4 regions of the Staphylococcus simulans genome follow, and region 4 is predicted to be linked to each of the others. Evidence: riboswitches for the same ligand, from Rfam matches in the RefSeq annotation. Region 4 holds a riboswitch; each other region holds the start of a gene.
What was found. Region 4 has a riboswitch for thiamine pyrophosphate ahead of MUA87_RS08795 (ECF transporter S component). Riboswitches for the same ligand answer to the same signal wherever they lie in the genome.

Region 1 (3,426 bases), 950 kb from region 4:
AAATCGGCACCATCAAAGGCATTGTAGTCAATGCTTGTCCTGAACCAGATGGAATGAAGAAGTTAAGGAAAAACTGGAAGATAAACATCACAATAATCACAATAGACGATGGGACATCATTGAGTAGTGTAGTCATTCCATGAATAATAGAATCAATAATTTTACCTTGTTCTAAAATAACGACAATGCCTTTCGCAAAACCGACAATCATTGCGCCAAATAAAATGTCTTTCATTCCTTCAATAAAAGCATCAAAGGTACCATTCATACCTAAGTCATTGACAAACCCTGCAAGCAAACCTGCCAAAACAAAGTTTGCGCTCATTTGATTAAAAGACCATTCATAACGAAAGATACCATAGACGTTAAACACAATAGTTAACGCAATAATACTTAATGCGAAGGCTTGACGTTTGGTAAAGCGTTCATATTCTATAGCTTTATGACTTTGACCTTCTTCTTGTTCTAAAGCATAAACGACACTTTTCTTTGGATTACGTTTCACTTTTCTAGCATAAAGCATTACCGAACCGATCGCTGCGGCTAGAATGAATATATAAATGATGGAACGTAACCCCCAACCTGAGAACATGGGAAGTTCAGCAACGGTTTGCGCAACACCGACTGTAAATGGATTCAACATACCTCCAATAAATCCACTTGCGGCACCTAAAATCACCATCGCGGCTCCTGTCATCGCATCATAACCTAGGGTTCTCGCAATAATTACACCGATCGGCACAAAGATAATGGTTTCTTCTGCTAAACCAATTGAAAAGCCTAAAATAGAGAACACAATCATAGTTAATGGAATCATTAAGATGCGCGAAGAACCTAATGTTTTAATCGCTTGGTTAATCCCGTTTTCAAATGCGCCTGTTCTATGTACAATACCGAAAGCACCACCAACTAAAAAGATATAAAAGACAATTTCTCCTCCTGTCAGTAAACCTTCAGGTACTGCACGGAATAAATCTAAAAATGACACCCCGTGTTGTTCAATACTATGATATGAACCTGGGACTACTAACGTTTGTCCCCCTTTATCTACGCGTTTATATTCCCCTGCTGGAATAATATACGTCAAGACGCAAGCAATGGCGATAATTATCATTAACAATGCATACGTATGAGGTGTTTTTAATTGAAATTTTGAAGATGAATCTTTTGAATTTTCCTTTGTATTTTCTGTCATACACATTCCTCTTTCCCACTATTAATTATCTGAATTTTCTTATTTTATATAGTATAGCCTATTTCTGAATCATTAGTCGGGAAAATTTAGTATCGTTGTGTATTTGAAGTAAATAGAAACATAATGAAAAAGCTGACCGGTTATACTTTCGGTCAGCTTTCAATTCATCATGATTCAATTATGAAGAAGGTTTATCTTCTTCGTGTGGTGCATTCGCGGCTGCTTTTGCTTCAACACGTTGTGCTTCTTCTTCAGCTGTTACTTCTCGATGTTCTTGTTGTTGTTCAAGTGCTTTAACATCTTGTGGTTGTTGATTTTCAGTTTCTTGAGTTTTAGCCGCTTGTTCTTCTTTAGCTTTCGCTTCTTTTTGTTTTTGTGCTTCCCATCTAGCTTCTTTTTCTTGTTTTTTCAATTTACGTTTCTTTTCTTCACGCACAGAGAAGACAATGAAAATAATGGCTAATAAAGGGAATGACATACCTAACCAGAACATATAACTCACTCCAATTCTGTAGGGAGACCCTGTTATTTGTATTCTTGTTTATCATAACATGTATGCTGTTATTTTTTCACTAAATCCTTTCTTATCGCCCTTCCTTGACTTACATCTAGAAAGTCGATAGATTAAGGTTAATGACAAATATAAATGCACTAGGGGCGTTTTATAACTGAGATGAAGCATGGCTTCAGACCCTTTGAACCTGATCTAGCTGAAACTAGCGTAGGAAAGTGTGAGTACATAACTAAGAAAGTATGGCTAAGAATGTCTGAGTCTATACTTTCAACTCGCTCTGATACGCACAGCTCTAGATAGGTTGTGTGTTTTTTTATGTCTTAATTTAACTAAAGGGGCGATTTAAATGGCAAGAACAATTTTAGTAACAGGCGGCGGACGTGGCTTAGGTGCTGTAATCAGCCGTACATTAGGCGAACAAGGTTTTAACGTTATTATTAACTACAACCAAAGTAAGGAAGCTGCCGAAGCATTGGCTCAAGAAATTGATAATAACCGTGCTGTCGCAATTCAAGCAGACGTTACTGACCGTGAAGCTGTAGAGCGTTTAGTCAAAGAAGGAACAGAAACATTCGGTCGTATTGATGGTGTAGTGAACAACGCATTGATTGGTTTCAAATTTGATCCGACAACACAAAAATCATTTAAAGATATGGACTGGTCAGATTATCAAAATCAAATCGATGGCACATTAAAAGCTGCATTCAACGTTGTACAAAGTGTGGTACCTCAATTTATTGAAAATCAACGTGGCAGTGTTGTATCTATCGGCACAAATTTATACCAAAATCCTGTTGTTCCTTATCATGAATATACAACAGCGAAAGCTGCATTAATTGGTTTCACACGTAACATTGCAGCAGAGCTTGGCCAATATGGTATTAATGCGAATGTTGTTTCAGGCGGATTGCTTAAAACAACGGACGCTAGCTCAGTTACTACACCTGAAGTCTTTGACTTGATTGCGCAAAGTACACCACTACGTAAGGTGACAACACCGCAAGATGTCGCAAACATGGTGGCTTATCTTGTTTCAGAACAAGCAGACGGTATTACAGGCCAAAACATCACTGTTGACGGCGGATTAACAATGAACTAAGTAACAATATTAAACACGAGGTGAATAACATGCCTACGCAGAAAGAAAAACAACTGCACATTGGCGTTTTATTATATGGATGCGGCCATCATCAAGCCGCATGGCTGATGCCTGATTCAAGTGTCGAACGTATCGGCACCATCGAGTATTATCAAGATTTAGCTCAAATCGCAGAACGCGGTTATTTTGACGCGGTGTTTTTCGCGGATAACCAATCCTTCCCCGCAAATAATGACACCACGATGCCTGCGTTCTGGTTTGACCCTATTGTCAATTTAACTGCAATTTCGCAGGTCACAAAACATGTCGGGTTAGTCTCAACGATTTCCAGCACATTTTCTAACCCTTATACGGCTGCACGTCAGCTATTAAGTTTGGACCATATCACTGGCGGTCGTGTCGGTTGGAATTTAGTCACATCTATGACGGATATTGAAGCACAAAATCACAGTATGGAAGGTCTGCCTGATCATACAGCACGATACCAAAAAGCAGATGAATTTGCGGAAGTCATGAATCATCTCTTCGAGTCATGGCAAACCAATGATTTTAAACACGATCGTAAATACAATCAACTGATTGATTCAAAAGCAATAGAACCTTTCAATCATCAAGGAG
Region 2 (3,426 bases), 120 kb from region 4:
AAAATCTTTCGCTTTTTCTTTCATCGCATCTTGTCTTTCTTGCTCATCAAAATGATGTTGACGTAAATCATGAGAAATACGCATTGAACAGAATTTAGGTCCGCACATACTACAGAAGTGTGCAACTTTTGCTGACTCTTTTGGTAAGGTTTCATCATGATATTCACGCGCACGCTCTGGATCTAAAGATAAATTGAATTGGTCAATCCAACGGAATTCAAAACGTGCTTTACTAATTGCATCATCACGTTCTGATGCACCTTTCAAGCCTTTCGCTAAATCTGCCGCATGTGCTGCAATTTTATAAGTAATTACACCTTCACGTACATCGTCTTTATTTGGTAAACCTAAATGTTCTTTAGGTGTAACATAACAAAGCATTGCGGTACCATGACTTGCGATTTGTGCTGCTCCGATGGCAGATGTGATATGGTCATAAGCTGGTGCGATGTCTGTTGTAAGTGGTCCTAATGTATAGAACGGTGCTTCTTTACAGTAAAAATCTGCTAAATCTTGGTTTTCTTTGATTTTATGCATTGGAATATGTCCTGGACCTTCAATCATAACTTGAACATCATGTTTCCAAGCGATATCTGTTAATTCACCTAATGTTTTTAATTCTGAAATTTGGCTTTCATCGTTCGCATCATAAATTGAACCTGGTCTTAATCCATCTCCTAAAGAGACCGCAATATCATAACGATTTAAGATTTCACAAATATCATCAAAGTGTTCATATAAGAAGCTTTCTTCGTGATGCGCTAAACACCATTGCGCCATAATAGAACCTCCACGGGAAACAATGCCTGTTAAACGATCAACAGTTAATGGAACATAACGTAGTAATACACCTGCATGGATAGTAAAGTAGTCTACACCTTGTTCTGCTTGTTCAATTAATGTGTCACGATAGATTTCCCATGTTAAATCTTCCGCAATACCATTCACTTTTTCCAATGCTTGATAAATTGGAACTGTACCTACAGGAACAGGTGAATTTCTTAATAAATATTCACGTGTCGCATGAATGTTTTTACCTGTAGATAAATCCATAATTGTATCTGCACCCCAGTGTGTGGCCCATACTAATTTTTCAATTTCCGCTTCAATCGATGAAGACACTGCAGAATTACCGATATTCGCATTAATTTTTACTTGGAAGTTTTTACCAATAATCATCGGTTCAGATTCAGGATGGTTCACGTTATTAGGAATAATTGCGCGACCTCTCGCAATTTCATCTCTGACAAATTCTGGTTCGACACCTTCACGCGCAGCCACAAATTTCATTTCTTTTGTGATGATACCTTGTTTTGCATAATACATTTGTGTCACACGTTTACCTTCTTGTGCACGTTTAGGCTGATATTTAAATGGCGTTTCAACGAATTTATGATGACCTTCTTTTTTAAAGCCATTATCAATCGATTGCACCTTACGTCCTTCATATGCTTCTACATCTTCACGCGCTTCAATCCAGTTAGAACGTAATTTCGGAATACCTTTTTGGACGTCTACTTCATAACCTTCTTCGTGATATACACCCGCTGTATCATACACTGTAAAAGGTTCGTTCTTTTGTGTGCTGTAATCTGTCACCGTATCACTGAGTTCAATTTCACGAAACGGCACACGAATATCTTCATCTGCCCCTTGTTTAAAGACACGTCTGCTTGCTGGAAAACCTTTTTTCAATTCAATTTCTTCTTGTTTCATAAAATAATTCCTCCCTGCATCATTGCTAGGAGGCCTATAAAACATCAAGACAAGACAAATAAGAAAACGCATTCATAATTTTATGAATGCGTAAGGATTTTATACATATACAACTAAAAATAAACATATCTCTATGTCCATCTATCGTCATATTGAATTTCTGTTTCTTAATCATCTATGTACGCTTCCCTACGCTAGTACTAACTAGATCAGGTTCAAAGGGTTGATGGTATATCTTTCAGCCATTTCGGCACCCCTAGCAATGAGATATTTAATTTACATTTTTATACTAACATTCAACAATCTATTATACAAGTCAATGTGCGGTATCACATTTTAAAAGTCATAGTTATGTTATTAAGTTAAGTGTTTTCTCATTCTATTTAATGTAATCATTGAGGCCTTTGCTTCACCCACTTTTTCATAACCTAACTTTTGATATAAGGCATTTGCTTTGTAATTGATTTGATTTACAGTTAGTGAAATCTTATTAAATCCTGCTGCTTTAGCTTTATGTTCCGCTTCTTCCAACAAAGCTTGTCCGACACCTCTACGTTGAAACTCGGATGAAACAGATAACATACTGACATGATACTCATCATCTTCACCCTCTTGCATACGAATTAATGACAAGATAGATTGATAATAATTCAAAATATGCGGAAACACAAAAATGTGTTTTAACAAAGCAATTTGAATGACTGTCGAAACTAAACTTCGTTCTAAGTCACGATATGGCATACATGTCATCAACCCTGCTACTTTATCATTAATCGTTGCTTGAAGTGTATGTTCATAGCTGAAGCGATTCTTTTTCTTGCGATACATTTTCTGCATATAGTGTTCAATTAATCGGTCATTCTGACTCCCTAACATCGCATGACACATATCACCAATCGCGACATAGCTTAAATGTCCAGCTTGATCAAAATCACGTGATGCTGAAGTTATTTTTATAGTATCATTCACGCTTAGCGCTCCTTTTTTCTAGTTTGTTGGTGCAAGTTGTCTTACTGTATTCATACGCAATTTATGATTTGGAATCGGCATGTGCAACATCCACTCATCAATCATATGCTTCCTATTAATTTCATCTAACTTGCTTTGGACTTCTTCCTTATTTCCACTAATAATATGCATACGTTTTTCTGTCACTTCAAATGTTTCATCAGTTTGTGATAAATAATCATCAACTTGTGCTTTAGTATTTAAAACCGTGCGTCTGCCATCTTTAGAAATCAATTCAAAATGACGTTGTGAAAATCGAAATGGTAATTGATTATCACCAACTGCTGTAACCATAGCGGGTATACTTACAATAAAGCGTCCTTCTGGGAAGCGTGATTTATAAGCCTCTAAAGCCTCCTCTAGCGCTTCTTGTTCAGCGTTAATAAAGAATGCATAGATGACACCAACTTTAGCTTCTGCAGCTTGTATTACTGAATTTAAACTCGTGCCCAGTAAATATACAGGTACACTTGAGGTCTCACTTTGACGTTTGGCCGTTTTTAATCCTGCGTATTTAGATGTATTATCAAAATTTTGAGTGTTCAAGCGATTCAATATCTCAAATTTTTCATCAAATGAAAAGTAGTGCTCTTTCAACTCTTCTTTTAAGATTTCAGTTACCTTAGGATATCCTCCTGGTGCTTTTCCTACCGCCAAATCTACACGATGGTTAGATAATTCATCCATTAAATGAAATTGTTC
Region 3 (3,426 bases), 1.2 Mb from region 4:
TTTGAAGTATAGATTTATATTTTTAAGCGTCCTCGATTATTAATTACTTATTTATAACTTCGCTGAATAGTTATAAAGTCATTACGCTAAGACGGCTGAACCCCAGCAAAATAAGGCATACGATGTAGATATTTTAAAGATTTTTTCATAGTTGATACCGCCCTTCCTTATATTTAAACACTGAAGCACTCACTAGTTCCCCTAGATATTTATTAATATAATTATACTACGGTTCAATTCTTAATTCCATATACAACTTGAATTTTAATTTTACTATTTAGGTAAAATAATTGTCATCTTTTTTTACGAAATTGAATCAAACTAGGTAAATAAAAACAAAAAAACAATCTCCCTAATCCGTGCGACTCATTTCACACTTTTAAAGAGATTGTATTTAAAGTCTATCTAATATGACTTCTCACAAAACTTCCTGTTGATCCATTTAACGCTTCTCCGCCTGCCATTTCAACTTTGGCGTAATTATAAGGTGATGTACCCCAGAGGTTATAGCCGTATGTGCGTAATCCATAGATACGATAATTACCATCAACCATGACTGATCCCGAAGCACCTGCACGGAATTTATCTTTGGTTTGTAGTTCTGTGCCGTTTGAAGATTTTTGTATGAATTTTAATTTACTCCAGTAGGATTTTGTATTATCTCCATTTTGCCATGGATAACCTACTGAATAGAGATTGCGATTATAAGTTAAGTTGTTAATTTGAGTATTCGACGCAAGAGGTAATGCTTGTGTGTAGTTCGTCAGTTTTTCTTTGGTATAGACTAATGCGACATCGGCTTGAGGTACTTTAACCACTTTCGTTGCGTGGAAAGTATAAGTTTTTGCCTTACCATCGCGATTTAAATCAAACGTAATATATTTAGGATTAGCTGCCGCACCTTTGGCATCATCTATCACGTGTGCATTGGTAATTAATGTATAAGGTCCTATAACAGTCCCTGTCCCCATACTGTCTTTACCTCTACCTTTCCAACCATCTTTATTACTAATACGTCCTACTGCTTTATATTTTCCTTTGTATGCATTTGCGATGTGTTTAATTTGTACATCATTATTAGAAATTCGCTTTGTTTTAGGATAAGCTTTAGACGCATTATAATCCGTCATCCCATTATAATAATAGCTACCTGCTGCTAACGTTTCTGTATTTGTTAAAGTTAAACTAGCCACAACCGCAAGTGATACAACTGCACTTTTGAATATATGTTTCATGTATATCCCCTTATGTTTTTTCTCATTGTATCACACATATTGACGGCTATATTTGCTTGTTTCAATAGTCTTACTTGTAAGCAGTAAAAACCTACAATGAAAGCGATTCGCTATTGCAATTTTAATGCAAGTGATTTATGATGTGTTTGTATATAGAAGGAAGTTATATTTCAAGAATGAAAAAGTCAGTCCAATACGTTAACGCCTCGCTACACGATTAGTTAAAGTATTGAATATGATGACTTCCTGAAATACTATGAATCAAATAATTTCAATAAGTCCACTGGAAGTGCCTGTTCCTACAGGCTGAGATCCTTATGTATGATAAGGAAATTCTTGGAACCTGATCTAGTTTATACTAGCGTAGGAAAGTGGCGTATTGTACGTTTAATGCGCTATTTTCTTATATGGAAATAGCGTTTTTTTATTTCGCTTTTCTTTCGACTTATTGATTAAAGAAGGTGAATCCATCGTGTGGGTCGCGATAACGCCATATGAACTCACAAAAACAACCATAGCTCAATATGTTGAAATAGCGCCTGTGATTGACTGTTTAATTGTACGAACTGCTCAAGCAACTCAAGCTACAGATATTCAACGCTTACTAGATGCTGGATTTCCTAAAGCTAAAATCACTGCGCATTCCAATATAAAACTATTTGAAAATTTTGATTTAAAGCGTATTCATTTTAAAGAGATGGACGAGCGTGCCTTTGAATTTAAAAACAAGTATCCAGATGCATGTGTCAGCATGTCTACACATCATAAAGATACAATTCAATCCGCTAAAAATCATCACTTAGATTTTGTGTTATTCGGTCATCTTTTCGAGACCGGTTCTAAACCAGGTTTACCGCCACGTACGCCATCTGAAATATCAGATGCCTTACAAGTAGATATGCCTACCATCGCACTTGGCGGTATTAACGAAAATACCTTATCACAAGTGCCGCATGGTTTTAGTGGTATCGCAGCCATTTCTTTCTTCTTACAACATGATATACAAACACTTCGCACCCTCAAGGAAGGTGAACATTATGTATGATTTAGCTATTATCGGAGCAGGCGTCATCGGAATGTCTATCGCAAGACATTTAAAAGACAGTGGTTTATCTATCGCATTAATCGACCGTGATATCGAAGGCAAACATGCCTCTTATAAAGCAGGCGGTATGTTAGGTGCACAAAATGAATTTAAAGAGGATAGCCCCCTCTTTCGTTTAGCACTTACATCCCGTGCTAAGTTCAACGCATTAAGTACAGACTTATTTTCAGAAACAGGTATTGATATTCAGTACCAACAAAATGGCCTGATTAAGTTAGCCACTCAAACAGAAGATGTCCCATCATTGAAACAACAATATGCATTTCTTCATTCACATGATGAGGATGTTCAAGACTTATCAGATACTGATTTAGCATTACTGACCAATCATTTAGTTAAAGGTACAGAAGCCATGATGTTTGTGCCGCACGACCATCAAATCAATGCTAATCATTATACTAAGGCACTTCATGCTTCACTCGAAAACGCACCAAATATTGATCGCTTCTCACACACGAACGTAACCGCAATTCATCGTGTCGGTGAAGGTTATGATATTGAAGCAGAGCGTAACGGACGTCGCACTTTAACAAAAGCACATAAAGTAATTGAAGCCACAGGTGCTTGGGCTGGCAATGTCTCAGAACAACCAGACATTCAAGAAGCAGTCAGCGGCGTTAAAGGCGAAGTCTTGCTCGTTGAAAATGAAGACTTAGATTTAAAACAAACGTTATTTATGACTAACGGATGCTATATCGTACCTAAACCCCCGCATCGTTTCTTAATCGGCGCAACAAGCTACTTTGATGATTACTCTGTCGGTGTATCTGAACAAGGTAAAACATGGTTATTAGAAGAAGCGATTAAACGTGTGCCTGAACTTGCGAGAAGCAAAGAACTCAAATACTGGTCAGGTATTCGTCCATGGACTAAAGAAGAACAGCCGATTATGGATGAAGTACAAGAAGGATTATGGATTATCACTGGCCATTACCGTAATGGTATTTTATTATCACCTGTTATCGGTGAATTAATGGCCGAATGGGTTGCGACTGGACATCGTCCACAAACACTCGAACCCTTTCAATTTGAATTAAGGAGGGAGAAACATGAAGTGCATCATTAATGGTGATCCGTTCACATTCG
Region 4 (3,426 bases):
CCTAATTTAAATAGGGTATGTGTACCATCTCCGTAGAAAATCATAAAGAGTGCTGAGATGATACTGAATATCACAGTGTAAAGTACGAATAGGGCAGTGACCTTCAATTTCATACCGCCGAAAATCAGTAAGAATAAAAACATCAAAGTGGTTAGGTAAATCATCACATCAAAGTTGTGAATGAAAATCACAAAGAAGAATAAGAAAATACCTAAACCAAGCTTGGTGATAATATTAACTTCATCTACGAAGGTGAAATACTTTTTCCATGCTTCATACATTTGTTTCACCTTCCATTTCAAATAGAACATCTTCACATAACATGTGGTCACGTAATTCGATACGTCTTGTCGGATAACGTTCAATGATATGTGGGTCATGCGTAACCATAATAATCGTTTGACCTTGTGCAACACGTTGTTGGAAAAGATTTAATAAATTAAACGTGTTGTGACTGTCTAAACCAAATGTTGGTTCATCAAGTAAAATAATATCAGCACGTGAACTTAAAGCAGTCGCAACACTTAAACGTCGTTTTTGACCCATTGATAATTCGAAGGGATGTTGATCACGAACTGCTTCTAAATTCAATAATTCAATCAGTTTTTCAGTTTCAGCTTTTGCGCTTTCGCCGCTGAAGTTGATAAAGATTTCTTCATAAACAGAATTCGTAATGAACTGCAGTTCTGGGTTTTGATAAACCAGATACATATGCTTTGCTGCTTCTTTAATTTTATGAAGCGGTTGCCCATCATAAGACATCTCTCCGCGATATTTAATCAATTGCATCATAGACTCAAGTAAAGTGGTTTTACCTGCACCATTTTTACCTGTGATGGTAATCCACTCACCATCGCCGATTGTGAGTTCAGGTACTTGAATGAGTGTTTTCTTACCACGTATGACTTCGCCATTTTCATATTTGAAGCGTGATGTTATGTCTTTATTCGGTAATAATTCAGCTTTAGGTGCATGGTCCCAAGCCTTTGGATGCCATACTCCATATTCAGTCAGCAAATCTTCGTGTTGATGTAAAATCACTTGAGGCGTATCATCTGCGATGATTTCCCCATGATGATTCATTAAAATAACACGATCCACATGTTCCCAAATGTGTTCCACTTTATGTTCTACAATCAAGACAGTTTGTTCTTGCCACATGTCTTTAATTTGATTCCATAAATCTTCTGTCGCATCCACATCTAACATGGCAGTCGGTTCATCCAAGAATAATGTATCTGCTTCTTGAAGCACCGTTTCAGCAATTGCTAATTTTTGTTTCATACCGCCGCTTAATTGTTGAACCGTTTGTTTAGGACCAACGTCTAAGTCGACTGATGCTAATGCTTGTTGAATTAAAGCGTCCATCTCTTTTCTCGGCACTTGTTTATTTTCTAACACAAATGCGAGTTCTTCATAAACCTTTGGCATACAAAATTGTGTGTCTGGGTCTTGGAAGATGACGCCGCTATTTAAATCGACTTCCAATGCGTCATATTTCATTGGAAGCTCGATTAGGTTCGGCACAATGCCGCTTAATACATTGAGTAAGGTACTTTTACCGCAGCCTGAAGGGCCGAGTAATAAGACCTTTTGTTTATCAGGTATTTCTATATCTAAACCATCAAATATTTTATCTGGTGCATTTGGATATTTAAGTCGTAAATTTTGAGCAAGTAACACGTTTATGTCTCCTTACAAATTGTCATAATCCTTTTTGGAAGCAGGACGGAATAATTTTGTAACCCCAGTCTGATCCAGAGCTTTGACAAGATAATATGGGAAAATCCCAGCAAGTACAATCCCGCTGATACAACGGAAGAATACATATAAGAATAAGTTCCATCCAGCTACTTCACCTAAATAACCATAGTAGAAGTCGATAGGGAAAGTAACTAATGCGGCTGCTAGACCAGCAAGTACCGCTACCATTAATTTGCGTGATTTATAACGGAAAATCGCAAAAATAATTTCACACGCTAAACCTTGTAGTAAGCCGTAAACAATTGTCGCAATATCAAAGCGTCCCATTACAATTGTTTCCCCAGCACCAGCAGCGAATTCAGCTAACAGTGCAATACCGGCTTTCGGAATGATTAAGTAAGCAACAACAGCAGCTGCGAACCACATACCGTAAGATAATTCTTCTAAGTGTAAGCCAGTCACTTGCATGGCTTTATACACTAAGTTCCAAATGTTGTAAATGATAGCAAAGATAACTGCGATTAACACAGTAACTAAGATATCTGAAAGCTTAAGTCCTTTAGACATAATGTCAATTCCTCCTATATAAACAAAAAAACACGCAAACTTGTCTAGCAAGCAGCGTGAAAATAAGCATCAGAATACCCTGGTTCTACCCTGAAATCCTAAACCAGTTCATTCTTTACACTTTCCTACGCTAGTCTCAGCTAGATCAGGTTCGAAGGGTTTGAAGCTTTGTGCTTCATCTCAGTTCGAAACACCCCTAGTGTATTTCTTTATTAGATTTATACTAAATGTATGCTTTTTAATAGGTTCTGTCAAGGTGATTTTAGATTTAAGCCAGAGAGAACGGGTATGAAAAAGGCAAGTTCACATTAAGATTACGTTAAATTGTGTATTTAGGATTGAGCATAGCGTCTGAGTCTAATATACTACCATAGAATGATTTACTTTAATTTTTAAAGACACAATGGAATTGTTCATATATAATAACTATGAGGTGAAAAACATGTCGTATATAAAGAAGCACGCTGAAATCATTTATAGTTTGATTATTGGCATTGTTTCACTTTTCATTGGAATCATTGTATTACTCAATCTATCATTTATCCATAAACTTGCGAAGGGGAGCAAGGTTGACATACATATTAATAATGTGTGGGATTTCATCAATGCTTTCTTTGTTGAAATAATACGGATTATGAGTCAATTTATTGGTCATTTCCCAGTGGTCAGCGCCATCTTGATTATCTTGTTCGGTGTTGCATTGCTATGGATTGGCTATTTATTATTTATGACTACAAAATATGATTATGATATCTCAATTTTCTTCCTTATAATAGGAATCTTTTTCTTCCTCATCACAATCGTCTTTATGACACAAGTTTACGGCTTCTTTGCGATTGTATTCGTGGTTCCGTTTATTGTGCATATCGGATACATTGTGTACAAGGATGAGTTGAACAGTGCGCACCAAAAAGAGCACTATCTATGGATTATCTGTACGTACGGAATCAGTTATTTAATTTCTCAAATTTCGTTATATGGCAGAATCGAAAGTCATGAAATTGCGTTAATTGATATTTTAAGTGTCAACGCATTCTTCGTTGTCATGTGGTGTTTAGGTCAAATGTCTATTTGGAATTTCTTATTCCTTAGAAGATCATTGCCGCTAACTAAAGCAGAATTAGGCGAAGAAATGTTGTATTCACGTACAGACAA

Region 1: linked by a shared signal. The riboswitch ahead of MUA87_RS00885 (3-oxoacyl-ACP reductase) and the one ahead of MUA87_RS08795 (ECF transporter S component) in region 4 are both predicted to bind thiamine pyrophosphate.
Region 2: linked by a shared signal. The riboswitch ahead of thiC (phosphomethylpyrimidine synthase ThiC) and the one ahead of MUA87_RS08795 (ECF transporter S component) in region 4 are both predicted to bind thiamine pyrophosphate.
Region 3: linked by a shared signal. The riboswitch ahead of MUA87_RS01825 (thiamine phosphate synthase) and the one ahead of MUA87_RS08795 (ECF transporter S component) in region 4 are both predicted to bind thiamine pyrophosphate.

What each region holds. Positions count from the first base shown of each region.
Region 1 is NZ_CP095100.1:199,967-203,392, reverse strand. Features, by position in the region: gene MUA87_RS00895 (YfcC family protein) at 1-1,195, opposite strand, end outside; gene MUA87_RS00890 (hypothetical protein) at 1,374-1,688, opposite strand; TPP riboswitch at 1,839-1,940, shown strand; gene MUA87_RS00885 (3-oxoacyl-ACP reductase) at 2,056-2,808, shown strand; gene MUA87_RS00880 (LLM class flavin-dependent oxidoreductase) at 2,838-3,426, shown strand, end outside.
Region 2 is NZ_CP095100.1:1,989,921-1,993,346, forward strand. Features, by position in the region: gene thiC (phosphomethylpyrimidine synthase ThiC) at 1-1,716, opposite strand, end outside; TPP riboswitch at 1,886-1,984, opposite strand; gene MUA87_RS09380 (GNAT family N-acetyltransferase) at 2,074-2,685, opposite strand; gene MUA87_RS09385 (MsnO8 family LLM class oxidoreductase) at 2,704-3,426, opposite strand, start outside.
Region 3 is NZ_CP095100.1:468,354-471,779, reverse strand. Features, by position in the region: gene MUA87_RS01830 (trypsin-like serine peptidase) at 402-1,235, opposite strand; TPP riboswitch at 1,511-1,622, shown strand; gene MUA87_RS01825 (thiamine phosphate synthase) at 1,708-2,280, shown strand; gene MUA87_RS01820 (NAD(P)/FAD-dependent oxidoreductase) at 2,273-3,406, shown strand; gene thiS (sulfur carrier protein ThiS) at 3,390-3,426, shown strand, end outside.
Region 4 is NZ_CP095100.1:1,872,874-1,876,299, reverse strand. Features, by position in the region: gene MUA87_RS08805 (energy-coupling factor transporter transmembrane component T family protein) at 1-281, opposite strand, end outside; gene MUA87_RS08800 (ABC transporter ATP-binding protein) at 274-1,683, opposite strand; gene MUA87_RS08795 (ECF transporter S component) at 1,696-2,271, opposite strand; TPP riboswitch at 2,377-2,479, opposite strand; gene auxA (lipoteichoic acid stability factor AuxA) at 2,714-3,426, shown strand, end outside.